4 regions of the Kitasatospora sp. NPDC059827 genome follow, and region 2 is predicted to be linked to each of the others. Evidence: riboswitches for the same ligand, from Rfam matches in the RefSeq annotation. Region 2 holds a riboswitch; each other region holds the start of a gene.

Region 1 (5,170 bases), on a different contig from region 2:
GCTCGTCGGGGCCGAAGGAGAGCCCGGGGTCGTCCCGCTCCACCACGAAGGCGGACACCCCGGCGGCGCCCGGGCCGCCGGTGCGCGCCATCACCACGTACACCCGGGCCGCGCCCGCGCCGGAGATGAACTGCTTGACGCCGTCCAGCACCCAGTGGTCGCCGTCGCGCACCGCCCGGGTGGCGAGCGCGGCGGCGTCGGAGCCGGCGCCGGGTTCGGTGAGGCAGTAGCTGCCCAGGTCCTCGGCGGTGCAGAGCGCGGGCAGCCAGCGGTGGCGCTGGTCCTCGCTGCCGTAGCGGTCGACCATCCAGCCGACCATGTTGTGGATGGACAGGTAGGCGGCAACGGACGGGCAGCCGCCCGCCAGTGCCTCGAAGGCCACCACGCCGTCGAGCCGGGAGAGTTGGGAGCCGCCGACGTCCTCCCGGACGTAGACCCCGGCGAGGCCGAGGTCGGCGGCCTTGCGCAGCACGTCCACCGGGAAGTGCTTGGTCCGGTCCCACTCGACCGCGTGCGGGGCCAGGCACTCGGCGGCGAAGGCTCCGACGGCCTCGGCGATCGCGACCTGATCCTCCGTCAGTTCACTGGTGTGCACGGCGTTCACCCCATCGTCGGCATGGTGAAGCTCGCGCCCTCCTTGACCCCGGAGGGCCAGCGCGAGGTGACGGTGCGGGTGCGGGTGTAGAAGCGGATCGAGTCCGGACCGTGCTGGTTGAGGTCGCCGAAGGCGGAGCGCTTCCAGCCGCCGAAGGTGTGGTAGGCGATCGGCACCGGGATCGGCACGTTGACACCGACCATGCCGGTGTTCACCCGGCGGGCGAAGTCCCGGGCGGTGTCGCCGTCCCGGGTGTAGATGGCCACGCCGTTGCCGAACTCGTGCTCGCTGGGCAGCCGCAGCGCCTCCTCGTAGTCGGCGGCGCGGACCACGGTGAGCACCGGGCCGAAGATCTCCTCCCGGTGGACGCGCATCTCCGGGGTCACCCGGTCGAACAGCGAGGCGCCGAGGAAGTAACCGCCCTCGTGGCCCTCCAGCCGGAAGTCCCGCCCGTCGACGACGAGTTCGGCGCCCTCCCGGACCCCGAGGTCGAGGTACCCGCGGACCCGCTCCAGCGCGTCGGCGCCGACCAGCGGGCCGAAGTCAGCCGCCGGATCGTCCGAGCGGCCGACCTTGAGCGCGGCGATCCGCTCGACCAGCTTGGCCACCAGCGCGTCCGCGGTCTCCTCCCCCACCGGGACGGCCACCGAGATCGCCATGCAGCGCTCCCCCGCCGAGCCGTAGCCGGCGCCGATCAGCGCGTCGGCGGCCTGGTCGAGGTCCGCGTCCGGCATCACGATCATGTGGTTCTTCGCGCCACCGAAGCACTGCGCCCGCTTCCCGTGGGCGGCCGCCGTCGCATAGACGTACTGGGCGATCGGAGTGGAGCCGACGAAGCCGACGGCCTGCACCCGCTCGTCCTCCAGCAGGGTGTCCACCGCCTCCTTGCCACCGTTGACCACGTTGAGCACGCCCGGCGGCAGCCCGGCCTCCAGAAACAGCTCGGCCAGCCGCAGCGGCACCGACGGGTCCCGCTCGGAGGGCTTGAGAACGAAGGAGTTGCCGCAGGCCAGCGCGGGCGCGGCCTTCCACAGCGGGATCATCGCCGGGAAGTTGAACGGCGTGATACCGGCGACCACGCCGAGCGGCTGGCGCATCGAGTAGACGTCGATGCCGGTGCCGGCGTTGTCGGTGAACTCGCCCTTCAACAGGTGCGGGATCCCGGCGGCGAACTCCACCACCTCCAGGCCGCGTTGGAGGTCACCGTGGGCGTCGGCCACGGTCTTGCCGTGCTCGGCGGAGAGCAGCCGGGCCAGTTCCTCCTTCTCCTGCTCGACCAGTTGCAGGAAGCGCAGCAGCACCCGCGCCCGCCGCTGCGGGTTCCAGGCCGCCCACGCGGGCTGGGCCTGGGCGGCGTCGGCGATCACCGCCTCGACCTCGGCCCAGTCGGCCAGCGGCACCCGGGCCTGCACCCGGCCGGTGTTGGGGTCGAAGACGTCGCCGTAGCGGCCGGACGTCCCGGCGACGCGCTTGCCGCCGATGAAGTGGGTCAGTTCGCGGACCATCGGTTCCTTCTCTCGTCACGGGTGGGGAGAGGAGGAATGGAGAGAGCACGCCGCGGCATCGGACGTACGGTCGTACGCCCTTGCGGCAGGCGTTAAGTGACGAACCGTCAGGGGCGATGGGCCCCGACGGTCGGCAGCACGGCAGCGGAGCGGGAACAGCGGCCCGGAGTCATGCGTGTCGTCTCCATCCTCGTGGAAAACACGGATCATCCGCGGCCGGTATCCTGACTCCCGGATCCACGCCCGCCCCCTGGCCTTCCCGGCTGGCTGCCAGTGGCCGTCATCTGCGAGGACGAACTCCCCGGTCACAGTGGCGGGACCGTGCCGGACTCACACCGGCTTCCCTGACACCGCGGACCTGCCGTCGACCATATAGTTGGACGTCCTAGTAAGTCCAGACCCACCGCCGCGCGGCGCGGGCCCGAACGGTCACAGGGCCGCGACGGGTCACAGGGCCAGGACGGGCCGGTGGTGGTCGAGCCACAGCGCAAGGTCGGCCACGCGTTCCCGTAGAGCGAGGTGTCCATGCCCCCGACACCGATCGGCGAGTCCCGGGCCGCGACCACGGCCCTTCGCCGGACCGGCGGCGGGTCATCGGACCGCCGCCCCCGGGGGCCGTTCGATCGCGGTCAGCCGGCCGAAGCCGCCGAGAGGTCCAGCAGTCCCTCCTTGGCCTGGCGCACCAGGTCGCGGAACTGGTCCTCGCTCATCCGGATCTGCTGACCGAAGTCGTCGGTGATCCTCACCCGCCGGTCCGCCGGGGCCTCCCGGTCCAGGAACACCTGGGGGCAACCGCAGTTGCAGTTGCCGCAGAACGTCGCGAAGGGCTGTGGCGTCTCGTCGCCGGCCATCCGTCCCACCTCACTTCCGCCCGTGGCACACGGGGCTTCCGGGCAGGCGATGCCCTCCGATCGATACCGCCAAACCCGCTGGCAGGAAAGGTGGTTGTACTCGTCCGACGGCCCTCCGGGGGCTTCCTCGCCCCGTGCGGCACCGCTCAGGAGGACGCCGGGTACGGGACGAAGGTGCTGGTGTGCTCGTCGACGGCCAGCGGGCGGCCGATCGCCGGGGCCGAGCGCTGGGCGCAGGCCGGGCGTTCGCAGACCTTGCAGCCCAGGCCGATCGGGGTGGCGGCGGCCTCGTCGGCCAGGTCCAGGCCCGCGGAGTACACCAGCCGTCCCGCGTGCCGGAGTTCGCAGCCGAGGCCGATCGCGAAGGTCTTGCCGGGTCGGCCCCAGCCACCGGGCGAGCGGGTGACGGCCCGGGCCGTCCACAGGTAGCGGCGCCCGTCCGGCATGGCGGCGACCTGGACGTGGACCCGGCCCGGGGCGGCGAAGGCGTCGTAGACGTTCCACAGCGGGCAGGTGCCGCCGGTGCGGGAGAAGTGGAAGGGCGTGGCGGACTGCCGCTTGGAGACGTTCCCGGCCCGGTCGACCCGGACGAAGGAGAACGGCACCCCGCGCAGACCGGGGCGCTGGCAGGTGCTGAGGCGGTGGCAGACCGTCTCGTAGCCGACGCCGAAGTGGTCGGCGAGGTGCTCGATGTCGTAGCGGGCGGACTCGGCCTCGGCGTGGAACGCGGCGTAGGGCAGGACGAGGGCGGCGGCGAAGTAGTTGGCCAGGCCGATCCGGGTGAGCGAGTGCGCGGCCGAGCCTTCGGGGCTGTCCTGGGCAGCGAGTTCGGAGAGCAGCGCGTCGTGTTCCAGGTAGCCGAGCTGGGTGGCCAGCCGGAAGGCCTGCTGGCCGGGGCGCAGCCGGTCCGACAGCCGCAGGGTCCGGGTCCGCGGCTCGTACCGGTGCAGCTGCTCCCCGCCGGAGGCGAGCCGTACGCCGTGCACGTCGGCCAGCCGCTCGGCCAGCACCGCCCGCACCCCGCCGCGCCGCAGCCGGATCTCGCCCGCCAACTCCTCGGCTGCCGTGTCGAGTTCATGGACGTAGTTCTGCCGGCGGTAGAAGAACTCGCGGACCTCCTCGTGCGGGGTCCGGGTGTCGGCGGCCGGACCCCGGTCCCCCGCGAGGACGGCGAGCTGCTCGGCCAGGGCGCGCCGTCCCCGCCCGAGGTCGGTCAACAGCCGTGCCACGGCGGGCAGTCGGGTGGCGACCTCGTCGAGGTCACCGGGGGTGATCCGGCCGGCCGCGAGCTCCTCGCCGAGGCCGTCGCGCAGTTCGGCGGCGAGCCGGGCGCTGTCCGGTGGGGCGAAGTACCCGGCCTCCACGCCGAACGCCTCGGTGAGCCGCAGCAGCACCGCGACGGTCAGCGGGCGGGCGTCGTGCTCCAGCTGGTTGAGGTAGCTGGGCGAGAGGTCGATCATCCGCGCCGTGGCGGCCTGGCTCAGTCCGCGTTCCTCCCGGAGCCGGCGCAGCCTGGCCCCGGCGAAGGCCTTCCCCATCGTCCCGCACCTCCGTGTCCGGCCGTCGGGTCGGGCCGGTGCGGCGCAGCCTAGCCGCAACGCCTCCGGGCAGGCCTTCGCAAGCTTCGCGGATTCGCCGGACGGGCTTCGCGGAACTTGGCACGGCTCCACCGGTGACGGCGGCCGCGCCGGCTGCCAGAGTCGGTGCTGCGGCCGGGAGGCGCCCAGAACGGCGGCGAACGGGCAGGTCAACTGCCCTGACCTGCCGTCCGGGTGACCACGTCCCGCGGTGTTCCACCGCTGCCCGGCGCCACCCGGCCGCCCTCTCACCACCTCGTGAGAGGTCGCTCACATCCTTCGCAACGTCCTTCGCATATCATCCCCGGGAGTCGATCACCATGACCCAGTCGGTTCGGCAGCAGCAGGAGCAGCAGGCGGCGGAGCTGGCCGCCCGGTGGGCGTCCGACCCCCGCTGGGCCGGCATCGAGCGCACGTACGGCGCGGCCGACGTCGTCCGGCTGTCCGGTACGGTGCGCGAGGAGCACACCCTGGCCCGCCGCGGCGCCGAGCGCCTGTGGAAGCAGCTCCACGAGCAGGACTACGTGCACGCCCTGGGCGCGCTGACCGGCGGTCAGGCCGTCCAGATGGTCAAGGCCGGGCTGCAGGCGATCTACCTGTCCGGCTGGCAGGTCGCGGCCGACGCCAACCAGGCCGGCCAGA
Region 2 (5,170 bases):
TCCGCCGCACCCTCGGTCTGCTCGCGATACCCGCCCTCGCCCTTGCCGCCGCGCTCCCGGCGGCCACCGCCGCGAGTGCCGCGCCCGCCGCCCCGACCTCGTCCGCGACGTTCCGCCCCGACGCCGCCGCGGGCGGCTGGCTGGCCCGCCAGCTCGTCGGCGGCGACCACTTCGAGTCCGTCTTCAACGGGACCGCCTACCCCGACCAGGGCCTGACCATCGACGCCGTGCTGGCCTTCGCGGCCTCGCGCAGCTCCGACGACGCCGCCGCGAAGGCCACCGCCTGGCTGGCGAAGCCCGAGATCATCAGCGGCTACCTCGGCGACGGCACCACCGAGGCCTATGCGGGCGCGACCGCCAAGCTGCTGCTCGCCGTCGAGGTCCGAGGCGGGGACCCGACGGCCTTCGGCGGCGTCGACCTGCCGACCAGGCTGCGCTCGCTGCAGACCGCCGGAGGCCGCTTCTCCGACCGCTCCCAGTGGGGCGACTACAGCAACGCCTTCGGCCAGTCCCTCGCCCTGATCGCCCTGCACCGCACGCCCGGTGACGCCCCGGCGGCGGCGGTCGACTTCCTGGCGAACAGCCAGTGCGCGGACGGCGGCTTCCCGGTCTCCTTCGGCCAGGCCGCCTGCACCAGCGACCCCGACGCCACCGCGCTCGCCGTCCAGGCCCTCGCCGCCACCGGTCGCGCCGCCAAGGCGAACACGGGACTCGGCTGGCTCACCGCCCACCAGAACGGCGACGGCGGGTTCGCGGCCGCGGGGGCGACCGCCTCCAACGCCAACACCACCGGCCTGGCCACCCAGGCGCTGTTCTCCGGCGGGCGCCTGGCCGCCGGGTTCAAGGGCTGGAGCCGGCTGGTCAAGTTCCAGCAGGACTGCTCCGCCGACCCGGCGGTCCGCGGTGCCGTCGCCTACGACGCGAGCGGTTTCAACGCGGGCAACGGCGCCCGGGCCACGGCACAGGCCGTCCTCGGCCTCGCGGGCACTCCGCTGGCCACGCTCTCCGCCGCCGGTGCACGCCCCGGCGCCCCGACCCTCGCCTGCCCGGCCACGGTTACGGACACGACCACGGCCACGGCCACGCGCTGAACGAGCCCGACTCCAGGAGGATTTCACCGATGACCGACACCTTCACCGCGGTCCGCCGGGCCCGCCCGGTCCGCCCGGTCCGCCGTACGCTCGGGTCGATCGCCGCCGCGGCGGCCCTCACGGCCGGCCTGCTCGGCGTCTCCGCCGTCCAGGCCCCGCAGGCGCGGGCGGACGCCTGCACCGGCACCACCGGGGTCACCGTCGTGGTCGACTTCACCGCCGTCGGCGGCGGCGTCCAGACCGGCTGTGCGCCCGGCGACCCGGCCAACGGCCTGGCCGCGCTGACCGGGGCCGGGTTCTCGTACTCCTTCCACCCGCGCTTCCCGGGCTTCGTCTGCACCATCAACGCCCTGCCGACGACCTGCACCAACCCGACCGGCAGCGCCTACTGGTCGTACTGGCACGCCCAGCACGGCGGCCCCTGGTCGTACAGCAACCTGGGCGCGGGCAGCTACAACCCGGCACCCGGCGACGTCGAGGGCTGGTCCTTCGGCGCCGGCGCCCAGCCGGGCATCACCGCGCCCTGAACCGCGCCCTGAATCGCGCCCTGAACCGCGGACGCCGACCGGTGCCCCGGCCCCTCTCCTGCGAGGGGCCGGGGCACCGGTGACCCCCCACCGCTGCGCGCGTCAGCCCCGGTCCCGCACCGGGTTCTCCCGCTCGGCCACCGTTGACGCCTCATTGACTCTCCTTCGGCCAGCGTGGTCTGATGAACCGATTTTTTGCCCTCGGCATTCAGGGGAAGCCGGTCCAACTCCGGCGCTGACCCGCAACCGTGGACCCACCTGAGGGTGGGTGAGCCGGAATGCCTGGACCGGGGGTGTGTTCACACAGCACTTGCGTCGTCGCGGACTACGACGTGGTCTCGACGGCCCGGTGTTCCCCGTGGGCGGCCGTCGGCTGCGCCGTTTCTCCCGTGTCGACCGACCAGGGAGTCGTCGTGAGGGTCAGCAGCAGTCGTACACGTCACAGAAACCGGGACCTCGCCTCGCTGGTGGTCGCCGGTGCCGTCGCGGTCGCCGCCTGCGGCACGGTCCTGCTGGGACACCCCGAGAGCGCGGCAGCCCGGCCGACGATCCCGGCCCTGACCGGTACCGACCTCACCACCGCCCGGCACGACGCGGACGGCCCCACCGCCACACCGACCCCGTCCGCGGGGAGGAAGCCGGACGCCGCCAAGGGGAGTGGCTACCTCACCGACCCGTCCCGCCTGACCGACGGTCACTACTACGAGGGGTTCCCGGCCTTCGCCGACTTCGGCCTGACCATCGACGGGGCCTACGCCCTCGCCGCGACCGGCACGGACGACGCCGCGCTGCGCAGGATCGTCGACTTCCTGGACCAGCAGGGCAAGGACGCGAGCGCGCGCACCGTCAACGACTGGACCGCCATCGGCACCGAGTACGCCGGCGGCGGGTCCATCGGCAAGGAGGCGCTGCTCGCCGAGGCGGTCGGCCGCAACCCGCGGAACTTCGGCGGCCACGACCTGATCGCCGCCCTCGCCGCGATGGTGTGCACCAAGGCCGACGCGAGCACGGGCTGCGACGCCCCGGGCAACTACACCTACGCCACCTCGGTCTTCTCCCAGGCGCTCGCCGTCATGGCCCAGCTCCGGGCCGGAGAGCCGACCGGTGCCGCTCCCGCGATCGGCTACCTGAGGAGCCTCCAGCACCCGGACGGGTCCTGGCCGAGCCTGATCCCGGCCGCCGGTGACTCGGATGTGGACAGCACGGCCATGGCCGTCATGGCCCTCGCCCTCGTCCCCGGGGACGAGGCCGCCCAGGCGGTCGACAAGGGCCTCGGCTGGCTCGCCGCACGGCAGTTGCCCGACGGCGGCTTCCCCGGCGCGGCCGGCGACTCCACCAACTCGGCCGCGCTGGCCGTCCAGGGCATGACGCTGCGCAAGGCCGCCTACGGGGGACAGATCGCCAAGGCGCTCGACTTCCTCGCTGGGCAGCAGAACGGTGACGGCGGGTTCAACGTCGCCTCCGCCGGGCAGCGGGGGTCGGACGTCCGGGCGTCCACGCAGGTGCTCGGCGGTGCCACCGGCATCTCCTTCGGCACGCTGTCCCGCGACCTCGGCGGCTCGCCGACGCCGACCGGGACGCCGTCCACCACTCCGACCGGCACGCCCACCCCGACGAGTACGGCCACCCCGACGAGTACGGCCACCCCGACGAGTACGGCCACCCCGACGGGTACTCCCTCCACCACTCCGACCGGTACGCCCACCCCGACCGGCACCTCCACGCCGACCGGCACCTCCACCCCGACGACCACGTCCGCCGGGACCCCGACGGGCTCGCCCACCACGACCGGGCCCGACCCGACCACCGGCCCGCCGTCGTCCGGTGGCATCGACGCCCCGTCGTCCGGCGGTGCCGATGCGGTCGGAGGCGTACCGGTGCGGACCGGTTCGGACCACCTCGCGAGCACCGGATCCCAGGCACTGGCGCTGACGGCGGGTGCCGGTGCGCTGACCGCGCTCGGTGCCGCTGCCGTCATCGTCGCCCGTCGCCGCAGCGCGGCCACTCCGGGGCGTCACCGGTGAGCCGGGGACTCGGGGAGCGGCTCGCCCGGCTGTCCGGGGCGGCGGCACTGACCTCCGCGCTGGCATTCGGCGGCCTCGCCGTGGGCGTGGTCCCGGCTGCTGCTGCGCCGTTGCCGATGGAGCAGTGCACCCCGACCTCCGGGGTCGTCCTCGCCGTGGACCTGAGCAAGTGGGGCGGCCCGCTGCTGCGCTCCTGCGGCTCCACGCCCACCACCGGCTACACCCTGCTGAACCAAGGGGGTTGGAAGACCACCGGCACCGGCCACGACGGCCCGGCCTTCATCTGCCGGATCGGCTACAGCGGTTACCAGGGCGGCAAGCAGTTCCCGACCCCGGACCAGGAGAAGTGCGTCCTGACACCTCCGGCCACCGCGTACTGGTCGTACTGGCACGCCGATCCGGGCCAGAACGAATGGTCCTACAGCCAGCTCGGGGCGATGCTCTACCAGCCGAAGCCCGGCAGCGTCGACCTGTGGATCTTCGGCGGCACCAACGTGGAGGGCACCGAGGGGCGTCCGACCTTCTCGCCGGACAGTGTCCGGGCCCACAACCCCGGCCCCGGCGGGCAGCCGGCAGACCCGGGCCAGGGCACGACGGGCGGCTCCGGCGGAGCAGCGGGCGGTTCCGGGGGGACGGGCGGATCGGGTACGACGGGCGGATCCGGTACGACGGCTGGATCGGGTACGACGGGCGGCAGCGGCTCCGGCGCGACCGGCCGGGGCCCGTCCCCCGCCGCACCCCGGCCGGGCGGAGCCCGTCCGCCCGCGCCCGCCACGACCCCGGGAGCGGGTACGGGTGCCGCCGACACCCCCGCGGACGGCATCACCCCGCCGGGCGCGCCCGAGCCCACGCCGGTTCCGGCCGAAGTGTCCACCGCCCCGCCGACCGCGCCCCCGAGTGACGGGCCGACACCGCAGACGGCCGTGGCCGCGGCCGGGGTGACGTCCGCGCCCGCCGTGCCCGGCGGGGTGGTGGACGCCGACCCGGTGGCCGACGCCCCGCACGACGCCGGCTCGATGGTTCCCGCGGTGCTCGGGTCGGTCCTCGTCGTGGCGCTGGGCGTGGCCACGGTGGTGGCCGCCCGACGCCGTCGCCGACGGGCCGAGTGATCCGGTGAGCACGTTCGACACCCGCCGTCCCGGCTCCCCTCGGCGTGCCGCCGGGCGGAGCGCGGGGGGCCGGCGCGCCCCGCGCAACCTTCACCCGCTGGCCTGGTGGGCCTGGGCGCTCGCCCTGGCGACAGCGGCCAGCCGCACCACCAACCCCTTGCTGCTCCTGCTCGTCCTCGCCGTGCTCGGCTACGTGGTCACCGCCCGCCGCAGCGAGGCCCCGTGGGCCCGCGGGTTCACCTACTACCTGTGGCTGGCGCTGACGGTGGTGGCGATCCGGGTGGTCTTCCGATGCGTCTTCGCCACCGGTATCACCCCGCACGACCACCTGCTCTTCTCCCTGCCGCACATCCCCACCCCCGACTGGTACGCGGGGATCCGGATCGGCGGCCCGGTCTCGCTGGAGGCCACGCTCTCCG
Region 3 (5,170 bases), on a different contig from region 2:
CGCGTATCGGACGTGCCTGTGTCATCCCCGTACCCCCGCCCCTTCGGTCCTCTCCCGACCGTTCACCGAGCCCTCGGGCTTCGCCGCCACAGGATGCCACACGGCACAACGGACCCGGAATTCCGCCCGTTCAACCGATCCGGACCCGATCAGCGGACGTGCAGCCCGCCCCAGTCGATGCTCCCGCCGGACGGTCCGGAGCCGCCGGTGATCGCCAACGGGCTGTGGTAGGTGGCGTTGACGTCCGCTCCGGAGTTGCGCGGCTGGTCCGGGGCCAGGTTGTCGGAGGTGAGGGACTGCCCCCAGACCGTCCAGATCGTCCAGGGGGTGCGGCTGAGGGTGTCCGGCTGGCGGGAGTTGACCGGCACGGCGAAGGACTCGGCGAGCATCCTCGGCTTGCGGTAGGCGGCGAGCCCGTCGTAGTAGCGCTTGGTCCAGACCTCGCCGGTGCCGATCGGGTGCGCCGGACTGCCGCTGTAGTCGTCCACCCCGACCACGTCGACGTACTGGGAGCCCGGGTAGTAGTCCCACGGGTCCACGCCCGGGGCGCCGTCCCAGGAGACCGGTGTCCAGACGAACAGCAGGTTGTGCAGGCCCCTGGTCTCCACCAGGTACTTGTAGGTGATCCGCCACAGCGCCTGGTAGTCGGCCGGCTTCTGGCCCGCCCACCAGAACCGGCTGGCGCAGTCCCGGACGTTCATCTCGTGGTAGGGGCGCAGCAGCACCGGCACGTCGTGGGCGGCCAGGTACTCCAGGTGGTCGGCCAGGTAGGACAGGTCGGTGACCAGTGCGCGGTACTCGGGGGTGTCGCCCCCGGCGTCCACGACCCGGCCGAACCAGCCCGGGTCCTTGGCCGCCGGGGAGTTCGAACAGAGCACCCGGTCGAAGGACTTGACGGCGGACCCGGGGTAGGGCTCGTGGAAGGACATGCCGACGATCCCGGCCGGGGCCCCGCCGTTGTCCGGGAGTTCGGTGGTGCTGCCGTCGCAGTTCTGCTGGACGCCGGAGGCGTCGTAGGTGCCGTCGTCGGCGCGCGGGTGGCCGGACCAGACGGCGGTCATCAGGTCGACGGCGTCGTCGGTGTACTGCCAGCCGGTGCGGCAGGTGGGCCAGCGGCCGGCCGAGTAGGAGCGCGGGTTGCCGACGCCCCAGGCGTTCTGGCCGTAGCCGGGGCCGAGGTCGGTCTCCATGAAGCCGGGCAGCCGGCCGGTGATGTCGGCGGCCTTCTTGTAGTAGTAACCGACCTGCTTGGTGCCCCGGTAGTCGCCGTACTCGGGGTTGTTGCGCTCGTTGTGCGCCTCGACGTGCTGGCCGATCACCGTGCCGCCGCTGTGCCCGGTGCGGGCCTGGGCCTCCAGGTCCGCGAGGAACTGCTGGACGGCACGGGCGTTCGGCGAGGCCTGCGGGTCCCGGGCCAGCAGGTCCCGGCCCACGTCCGGCGGCAGGGTGCGGCCGGGGGCGCCGACCGACACCGGCACCCGGACGGGCGGTCCGACGTCGGTCCGGTCGTCGCGGTCCAGCAGCACGAGACTGCCGGCGGCGACCACGATGCCGGCCGCGGCCAGCACGGCCGGCCTACCGCGCAGGACTCTGGGCAGGGCCACGACCGCTCCTCCGGTTTCTCGCCGGCGCCGACCCCCGCGGACGCAACCGGAACACGCGTACGAATGACTCCGACGAGAGCCTGCCACACTCCCCCGGTCCCGGCGAACGGGTCCGCCGGGACCGGGGTGTCACCGCGGGTCAGCCGGTCGCGGCGGCCGCCGGAGTGCCCTGCGAGCCCGGCGTGGCCGAGCCCGCCGCCTTGGCCCGCTGGAGCAGCTGGCCCTTCACGTGCTCGGCGAACCCGGCGGACGCCGCGGTCGCGGCGGCGTCAGGGGCGTTGCCGCCCTTCGCCGAGCCCTCGACGGTGAAGTAGGCGTACCGGCCCAGGCTGCTGTGCGTGCCGGTGCAGCCGGGGTTGGCGCAGAACGCCGGGGCGCCCGGCGCGGGCAGGCCCTTGAGCTGCCCGGCGTAGTTCTTCATCGCCGTCTCGGCCTGGATCCTGTGGTCGAAGACCGCGACGCCGACGGTCACCGCGCTGTCGCCGGAGACGTACGTCGCCCGGAGCACCTTCTGGCAGCCCTGGTCGCCGAGGACCTTGCCGAGCCCGCCGGTGGTGGAGTTGCCGTCCCAGCAGGGCTGGTCCAGCGCGACCACGGTCCGGTTCCAGGACACGCCGTTGACCGTCACCTGCAGCGCGGAGAACAGCGCCCCCGCGTCCTGCGGCGCCGGGTCGGTGGCGACCTCCCAGATCGGCTTCGACGGGTCGTCCGGCTGCCCTCCCGCGGTCGCACCGCCGTTCGACGGTCCGGGGGTCGACGGGCCGCCGTTCGACGGGCCGGGGGTCGGCTTGCCCGAGACGGACGCGGACGCGACCGCACCGCCACCGGGCTTGGCCGGGTCGTCCTTCTTGCCGAACAGCAGCACGCCGCCCGCGGCCAGACCACCCACCAGGACGACGGCCACCGCGCCGCCGATGATCCTCACCCGGCGCTTGCGCCTGCCGTCGGCCTCGTTGCGGTCCGCCAGCGCCGCCCAGTCCGGCTCGACGCGCTGCGGCGGCACCGGCCGCTGCGGCGCGACCGGCTGCTGTGCGGGAACCGCCTGCTGCGGGGGACCCGGCTGCTGCGGGGGACCCGGCTGCTGCGGGGCCTGCTGCCACTGCGGCTGCGCAGCCGGCGGCTGAACCGGCTGGGGCGCCGGCTGGGGCACCGGCGGGACGGGCTGGGAGAACGGCTGCGCCGCCGGCGCCACCGGTCCGTACGAGGCCGGCGGCGGGCCGAAACCACCGCCCGGCGGCGGCACCGGACCCGGCCCCACCGGCTGCTGATTCTGTGCGCCCCCCGGCCCGGCGGGAGGCGTCCCCTGCGGCCCGTGCCCAGGTACACCAGTTCCGTCGCTCATGCGCCCAGATCGTAGGGCATCACCCGCACCGTCCCTCGGCCCGGTGACCGTTCCGTATCGAAACCAGGACGCCCGACGCGCCGGGCCCGGGTGTCCGGCACCCGGATCCGGGGTGTCCGGCGGGCGGCCGCGACACGTCCGGAGCGTGGTTCCGGGCCTCGGACGCCCACGAACCGCCACCGGCCCGGGCACAACCCGTCATCGCGACAACACACCACGCCGTACTACATGTGGTGTCGCATCGAGGAGACACCACTACATGTATGCTCGCTTCTGCTGTCGATGCAGGGGAACCCGGTGGGAATCCGGGACTGCCCCGCAGCGGTGTGCGGGCGGCTCCAGCAGCCGTACCGCGAGTCCGAGTACCTGCCGAACAGCGTGCGCCACGGCCCTCCCGCAGAGGCCGCGCCAAGCACCAGCACCACCCCTCCGGGCCTCGCGGGCGGGCCGGGGAGACACCTCGCGCGACGCTTTTTGCGTTCGCGCCGTGCTCCCCTGCCCAGATCGGCCCGGGTGACCCCGATCACCGCCGCACGATCGCCGCCAGGAGAGAGCGCCTTGACCACCGCTGCCTCAGTCACCCTGCCCGCCCAGGGCTCCGGTACCGCCTTCACCGACCCGACGGTCTCCGACCCCGGCGGTGCTCTCCTGCGGCTGCTCACCGACCGCAGCGCCGACCTCACCGAGGTCGACCCCGGCCATGTCGCCGCCGCCGCGCTGCGCGGCCGCCACGCCGGCTCGGACTTCGCCGAGCTGCGCGGTCTGGCCGTGGACGCCGCCGCGTCGATGATCGCCGAGGACCCCCAGTACTCGAAGCTGGCCGCCCGCCTGCTCGCCCTGGAGATCGTCGACGAGGCGAACAGCCAGGGCTCGACCTCCTTCTCCGCCTCGATCGCCGTCGGCCACGCCGAGGGCCTGATCGGCGACACCACCGCGGCCTTCGTCGCCAAGCACGCCGACGCCCTGAACGCGCTCGTCGACGCCAAGGGCGACGACCGCTTCGAGTACTTCGGCCTGCGCACCGTCCAGTCCCGCTACCTGCTGCGCCACCCGATCACCCGCAAGGTGATCGAGACCCCGCAGCACTTCCTGCTCCGCGTCGCCTGCGGCCTGGCGGTCGGCGACTCCGAGCAGTCGGTGCGCGAGGTGTCCGAGCTGTACGGCCTGATGAGCCGCCTGGAGTACCTGACCTCCTCGCCGACGCTCTTCAACTCCGGCACCCGGCACCCGCAGATGTCCAGCTGCTACCTGCTGGACTCGCCGCTGGACAACCTGGACTCGATCTACAACCGCTACGCGCAGATCGCCCGCCTCTCCAAGCACGCCGGCGGCATCGGCCTGTCCTACTCGCGCATCCGCTCGCGCGGCAGCCTGATCCGCGGCACCAACGGCAAGTCCAACGGCATCGTCCCGTTCCTGCGCACCCTCGACTCCTCGGTCGCCGCCGTCAACCAGGGCGGCCGCCGCAAGGGCGCGGCCTGCGTCTACCTGGAGACCTGGCACGCCGACATCGAGGAGTTCCTGGAGCTCCGCGACAACACCGGTGAGGAGGCGCGCCGCACGCACAACCTCAACCTGGCCCACTGGATCCCGGACGAGTTCATGCGCCGCGTGAACGCCAACGCCGACTGGTCGCTGTTCTCCCCCGCCGACGTCCCCGAGCTGGTCGACCTGTGGGGCGCCGACTTCGACGAGGCCTACCTCAAGGCCGAGCTGGCCGGCAAGGCCGTCCGCACCATCCCGGCGCAGACCCTCTACGCCCGCATGATGCGCACCCTCGCGCAGACCGGCAACGGCTGGATGACCTTCAAGGACGCCTCCAACCGCGCCGCCAACCAGACCGCGCTGCCCGGCCGCACGGTGCACTCCTCCAACCTGTGCACCGAGATCCTGGAGGTCACGGACGACTCCGAGACCGCCGTCTGCAACCTGGGCTCGGTCAACCTCGGCGCGCACGTGGCCGAGGGCGCGTCCGTCGAGGACCTGCTCGGCGCCATGGACTGGGAGCGCCTCGACGCCACCGTCCGCACCGCCGTGACCTTCCTCGACCGCGTGGTGGACATCAACTTCTACCCGACCACCGAGGCCGGCACCTCCAACTCCCGCTGGCGGCCGGTCGGCCTCGGCGTGATGGGCCTCCAGGACGTCTTCTTCAAGCTGCGGATCGACTTCGACTCCGCCGAGGCCGCCCGGCTGTCCACGCTGATCGCCGAGCGCATCATGC
Region 4 (5,170 bases), on a different contig from region 2:
GGCGATCCTCGCCAGCTCCAGCAGGAGCGCCTTGCCGTGGCCGCCGCCGCGGGCCTGCGGGCGGACGTAGAGGTCCTCCAGGTAGATCCCGTGGGTGCCGCGCCAGGTCGAGAAGTTGAGGAACCAGAGCGCGAAGCCGACCGGTTCGCCGGTGGCCGGGTCCTCCGCGATCAGGCCGAACAGCGCCGGGGCGGCGCCGAACAGCGCCTCGCGCAGCTGCTCCTCCGTGGCCACCGCCTCCTGGGGGGCCTTCTCGTACTCCGCGAGCTCACGGATCATGGCCAGGACGACGGGAACGTCGGTGACGACGGCGGTGCGGATCATGCCGCGAGCCTACTGCGCGGGCCCGCCCGGGCCCAGGGCCGGAGCGGGGTCCGATCGTCGGTCGCGCCGGTCCGCGCGGACCGGCGCCCTGCCCGGCGCCCCGGCCGGTGGACCGGTCAGCGGGCCGGGACGGTGCGCAGGAACCCGGCCAGGGTGCTGATCGCGGCCGGGTTGCGCGGGCTCTCGACCAGGTCGACGTAGTCCATGACGAAGATCCGGTCGTTCCTGATCGCGGCGACGTTCGCCAGCGGCGGGAAGGATTTGAGGAACGCCCGCTTCTCCTCGGCGCCCGGGGTCGCGTAGTTGTTGATCACGATCACCTCGGGGTCGCGCTGCACCACGCTCTCCCAGCCGGCGGTGACCCAGGTGTCCGCGAGGTCGCCCATGACGTTGGTCCCGCCGGCCTTCGCGATGATCTCGTTCGCGGCGGCGAACTTCCCGGCGGTGTACGGCTTGTCCTGCCCGCTGTCGTACAGGAAGACGGACGGGCGGCGCTCCGGCTGCGGTACGGCGGCGATGGTGGCCCTGGACTCGGCGATCAGCTTGTCGGCGCGGTCCTCGACGTCGAAGATCGCGCCCAGGTTGGCCAGGTCGGTGTAGAGCGCCTCCAGCGGGTCCATCACCCCGCGCTCGGAGCCCTTGCCGCTGCGGCAGGACTCGCTGAGCACGTAGGAGTCCACGCCGAGCGCCTTGAACGCCTGCGGGGTGACCCCGCTGCCCTCGTCGAAGCCGTAGTGCCAGCCGGCGAACACCAGGTCGGCCTTGGCGTCCAGGGCGATCTCCTTGGTGAGCACCTTCTTGGAGAGCCAGTTGGTCTGCCGGTAGCCGTCCTTCCAGGCCACCTTGTCGACCTGCCCCTTGTCGTCGGGCATCACGTAGCCGGCCATCCGGTCGGCGAGGCCGAGGGAGAGCATCAGTTCGGTGATGTTGACGTCGTTGGTCACCACCCGGGCGGGCTTCTGCGCGAAGGTGAGCCGCTCGCCGCAGTTCGTCACGGTCACCGGGTAGTGGCCGGAGGCGGTGGCGGCGCCGGGGCGGGGGGCGATCTCGGCGCCGCAGGCGGTCAGCCCGAGGGTGAGCAGGGCGGTGGCGGCAACGGCCTTGGTGCGCATACGGGTTCCTTCGGATCGGAACGGTCCCGGGGATTCGCGGGGGTCAGGCGAGACGGTCGAACAGCAGTTGGAGGGCGCCGGTCCCGGGGTGGCGGACGGGGGTGGCCCGGACGCCGAACACCTCGGCCAGCAGTTCGGGGCGGAGCACCTCGTGGGGCTCGCCGGCGGCGACGATCCGGCCGGCCTCCAGCACGTACAGCCGGTCGCAGTGGCCCGCCGCCAGGTTGAGGTCGTGCAGGGCGGTGAGCACCGTCGGCCCGGCCTCGCGGGCGAGCGCCAGCACCTCCAACTGGTGGGCGATGTCGAGGTGGTTGGTGGGCTCGTCCAGCACCAGCAGGCGCGGTTCCTGGACGAGGGCGCGGGCGATCAGCACCCGCTGCTTCTCGCCGCCGGACAGGCTCGGGAAGGCGCGTTCGGCGAGGTGGTCGGCCCGGACCCGGCGCAGCGCGGCGGCGCAGCGCTCCCGGTCCCCGGCGGTCGGGCCGGCGGCGAGGCCGCGCCGGTGCGGCAGCCGGCCCATGGCGACCACCTCGGCCACCGTGAACTCGAACTCGGCGGGGTGCTCCTGGGTCAGCGCGGCCACCCGGCGTGCGGTGTCGCGGGCGGTGAGCGCGTGCAGGTCGTCGCCGGCCAGCCGGACGGTCCCGCCGGCCGGGCGCAGCACCCGGTAGACGCAGCGCAGCAGGGTCGACTTGCCGCTGCCGTTCGGGCCGATCAGCCCGATCACCTGCCCGGCGGCGGCCGTCAGGCTCACCTCGTGGACCAGCCGGGCGCCGGCCAGTTCCACCGAGACGCCGTCGACGCGCAGGTCCTCCGCGCCGGTCGAAGGGGTCGGGGCCGTCATCGCCGGCCTCCGAAGGCCTGGCCGCGGCGGCGCATCATCAGCAGGAAGGCGGGCACCCCGAGCACCGCGGTGAACACCCCGACGGGCAGTTCGGCGGGTGCCAGCAGGGTGCGGGAGGCGATGTCCACCCAGACCAGCAGCAGCGCCCCGGCGAGCGGCGCGATCGCCAGCACCCGGCGGTGCCCGGCGCCGACCAGCATCCGGGCCAGGTGCGGCATCAGCAGTCCGACGAAACCGATCGCCCCGCTGACGGCGACCACGGTGCCGGTGACGGCGGCGGTGACCACGAACAGTTCCCGGCGCAGCCGGTCCGGGTCGACGCCGAGCGAGGCGGAGGTCTCGTCGCCCATCGCGAGCGCGTCCAACCGTCCGGCGGCGCAGGCCAGGTAGGCCAGTCCGGCCAGGACGGTGGCGGCCGCGATCGGCACCGAGCCCCAGGTGGCGCCGCCGAGGCTGCCGAGCAGCCACATCATGGCGTCCCGGGCGGCCTCGGCGTGGTCGGCGGAGAAGACCATCAGGGTGGTCAGGGCGGAGAAGCCGTAGGAGAGCGCGGTACCGGTGAGCACCAGCCGCAGCGGGGTGAGCCCGTACGCGGTGCGGGCGGCGAGGTAGACCAGCACCATGGCGAGCAGCGCGGAGCCGAACGCGGAGACCGAGATCGCCCACACCCCGAGCGAGGCGAAGGCGCCGAGCAGCAGGACGGCGTTGGCGCCGACGGCGGCGCCGGAGGAGATGCCCAGGACGAACGGGTCGGCGAGGGCGTTGCGCACCAGGGCCTGGACGGCGACCCCGGTGGCGGCGAGCCCGCCGCCGACCACGGCGGCCAGCAGGGTGCGCGGCAGCCGCAGCTCCCAGACGATCGCGTACGCCGCCGCGTCGCTCGCGTCCAGCCGTCCGCCGGTCAGCCCGGCGCCCAACAGTCGCAGGACGTCCGGGAGTTCGATTCCGGAGGCGCCGAGCGCGACGCCGCAGACCAGGGAGAGCAGCAGGGCGGCGGCGAGGCCGAGGGCGAGCGGGAGGGTCGGTATTCGGCGAACGGGGTCACTCACGGGCGGGCGTGCCTTGCCTCGGGCCGCGGGTGTGCCGGGGCGGGCGCCGGCCGGGGTCGGGCCCGGGCGCCTTCCCCTCGCAGTCCACGGCGAGTTGTCGGGAGTTCAGCGGCCGGGGGCGATCGGGCTGGCCCGGCCCCGGGACCGCGGGCCGTGCTCACCGTTGCGGGTCAGCGCCGGATTCTCACCGGACTTCCCCCTCGGACGCCCTGGCAGCATAACAGCCACTCAGGGTAGGCAACCCTTACCGGGGTCCGTTGCCGGTGTGCGTTCCCGGTGTCCGTTCCCGGGGCGGGGAGGCCCGGGAACGCACGACCGCCCCCGTCCGACGGTGCGGACGGGGGCGGCCGGGTGGCGACGCGTCAGGCTCAGGCCTGCTTGGTCTCCCAGAAGATCTTGTCGACCTCGGCGATCAGGTCCAGCAGGGCCTGGCCGGTGGCCGGGTCGGTGGACGCCTTGGCGGCCGAGGCGGCCTTCAGGGTGTCGTTGATCAGCTGGTGCAGCTGCGGGTACTTCTCGAAGTGCGGGGCCTTGAAGTAGTCGCTCCACAGCACCGAGATGTGGTGCTTGACGGCCTCGGCGCGCTGCTCCTTGATGATGATGGCGCGGGCGCGGAAGTGCGGGTCCTCGTTGGCCTGGTACTTCTCCTGGGTGGCCTTGACCGACTCGGCCTCCAGCTTGGCCTGGGCGGGGTCGTAGACACCGCACGGCAGGTCGCAGTGGGCGTGAGCAGTGGCACGCGGTGCAAACAGACGAGAGAACATGGGAGTCCTTCCTTAGATCGTCTTCCCGCGCCCGAGATTACCCTTCCGGCCTCCGGGTTTCGCGGCCGGGCGGTGGGCCTAGGGCGAAAGACGGACCCGGAACCGGGGTAATCCGGACATCGAACGGATGACGGTCCGTACGGCAGACTGGGGCGGTCGGTCCGGGAGGAGGAGCCATGGCGCGGAGCACGGAGCCGCAGGGCGGCGGGCAGGGCGGCGGGCAGGGCGGCGCGGTGCCGTTCGGACTGGTCGACGTGACGGGCCCGTCGATGGTCCCGACCCTGCGCGAGGGCGACCGGCTGCTGGTCCGCTACGGGGCGCCGATCCGGCCCGGCGCGGTGGTGCTGTTCCGGCACCCGTTCCAGCAGGACCTGCTGGTGGTGAAGCGGGCCGCCGAGCGCCGCCCGAAGGGCTGGTGGCTGCTGTCCGACAACCGTCCGGTGGACAGCGACAGCCGCAGCTACGGCCCGGTCCCGGACGAGCTGGTGCTCGGCCGGGTGCTGCTGCGGCTGCGGCCGAGCCCCGCCTGGCTGGCGCCGGGCCGCGGGCTGGAGCGGTTGCTGCTCGGCCCCCGGCTGGCCCGGGTGCCGGGCCTGGCCCGGCGGTTCGGGGTCTTCGTCGACGAGCTCTGAGCCCCGGCCGGCTACTGCCCGGTGCCCAGCGCGGCCTCGGCCTCCAGCCGCTTGCGGGCCCGGTACGCGGCGACGTTGGCGCGGGTCGCGCAGCGGTCGGAGCAGTAGCGGCGGGAGCGGTTGGTCGAGGTGTCCAGGTAGGCGTTGCGGCACGGCGCGGCCTGGCAGATGCCGAGCCGGTCGGCGCCCAGTTCGGTGAGGTGCACGGCCAGGCCCATGCAGGCGACGGCGCTGAAGTGCGCGGTGGCGGTGGGCGAGTTGTCGGCCAGGTGCAGGTGCCAGCGCGGCCGGCCGGCGTCGTCCAGGTAGTCGTGCCCGGAGACCAGCGGGCTGACGGGGTACTCCATCAGCAGGCTGTTCAGCAGGTCGACGGACCGGGTCTCGTCCCCCTCGGCGGCGGCCTCGAACACTCCGCGCAGCCTGGTCCGCACCGCCCGCAGCCGGG

Evidence for each region. Region 2 has a riboswitch for cobalamin ahead of ACFV8H_RS11370 (prenyltransferase/squalene oxidase repeat-containing protein). Riboswitches for the same ligand answer to the same signal wherever they lie in the genome.
Region 1: it holds a riboswitch for cobalamin, as region 2 does, so the genes downstream of both, ACFV8H_RS04470 (CoA-acylating methylmalonate-semialdehyde dehydrogenase) here and ACFV8H_RS11370 (prenyltransferase/squalene oxidase repeat-containing protein) in region 2, are expected to answer to the same signal.
Region 3: it holds a riboswitch for cobalamin, as region 2 does, so the genes downstream of both, ACFV8H_RS25010 (ribonucleoside-diphosphate reductase subunit alpha) here and ACFV8H_RS11370 (prenyltransferase/squalene oxidase repeat-containing protein) in region 2, are expected to answer to the same signal.
Region 4: it holds a riboswitch for cobalamin, as region 2 does, so the genes downstream of both, ACFV8H_RS25150 (FecCD family ABC transporter permease) here and ACFV8H_RS11370 (prenyltransferase/squalene oxidase repeat-containing protein) in region 2, are expected to answer to the same signal.

The regions. Positions count from the first base shown of each region.
Region 1 covers NZ_JBHWIV010000004.1:196,142-201,311, reverse strand. The annotation lists gene ACFV8H_RS04475 (acyl-CoA dehydrogenase family protein) at 1-595, opposite strand, end outside; gene ACFV8H_RS04470 (CoA-acylating methylmalonate-semialdehyde dehydrogenase) at 601-2,100, opposite strand; cobalamin riboswitch at 2,297-2,488, opposite strand; gene ACFV8H_RS04465 (hypothetical protein) at 2,730-2,951, opposite strand; gene ACFV8H_RS04460 (short-chain fatty acyl-CoA regulator family protein) at 3,098-4,489, opposite strand; gene aceA (isocitrate lyase) at 4,849-5,170, shown strand, end outside.
Region 2 covers NZ_JBHWIV010000013.1:96,028-101,197, forward strand. The annotation lists gene ACFV8H_RS11360 (peptidase) at 1-1,091, shown strand, start outside; gene ACFV8H_RS11365 (flagellar hook-length control protein FliK) at 1,121-1,618, shown strand; cobalamin riboswitch at 1,779-1,923, shown strand; gene ACFV8H_RS11370 (prenyltransferase/squalene oxidase repeat-containing protein) at 2,086-3,642, shown strand; gene ACFV8H_RS11375 (hypothetical protein) at 3,639-4,751, shown strand; gene ACFV8H_RS11380 (CbiQ family ECF transporter T component) at 4,756-5,170, shown strand, end outside.
Region 3 covers NZ_JBHWIV010000043.1:19,758-24,927, reverse strand. The annotation lists gene ACFV8H_RS25025 (hypothetical protein) at 1-25, opposite strand, end outside; gene ACFV8H_RS25020 (glycoside hydrolase family 26 protein) at 150-1,604, opposite strand; gene ACFV8H_RS25015 (Fis family transcriptional regulator) at 1,744-2,862, opposite strand; cobalamin riboswitch at 3,203-3,335, shown strand; gene ACFV8H_RS25010 (ribonucleoside-diphosphate reductase subunit alpha) at 3,529-5,170, shown strand, end outside.
Region 4 covers NZ_JBHWIV010000043.1:51,270-56,439, forward strand. The annotation lists gene ACFV8H_RS25135 (GNAT family N-acetyltransferase) at 1-324, opposite strand, end outside; gene ACFV8H_RS25140 (ABC transporter substrate-binding protein) at 441-1,436, opposite strand; gene ACFV8H_RS25145 (ABC transporter ATP-binding protein) at 1,480-2,280, opposite strand; gene ACFV8H_RS25150 (FecCD family ABC transporter permease) at 2,277-3,329, opposite strand; cobalamin riboswitch at 3,425-3,570, opposite strand; gene sodN (superoxide dismutase, Ni) at 3,698-4,093, opposite strand; gene sodX (nickel-type superoxide dismutase maturation protease) at 4,270-4,725, shown strand; gene ACFV8H_RS25165 (CGNR zinc finger domain-containing protein) at 4,737-5,170, opposite strand, start outside.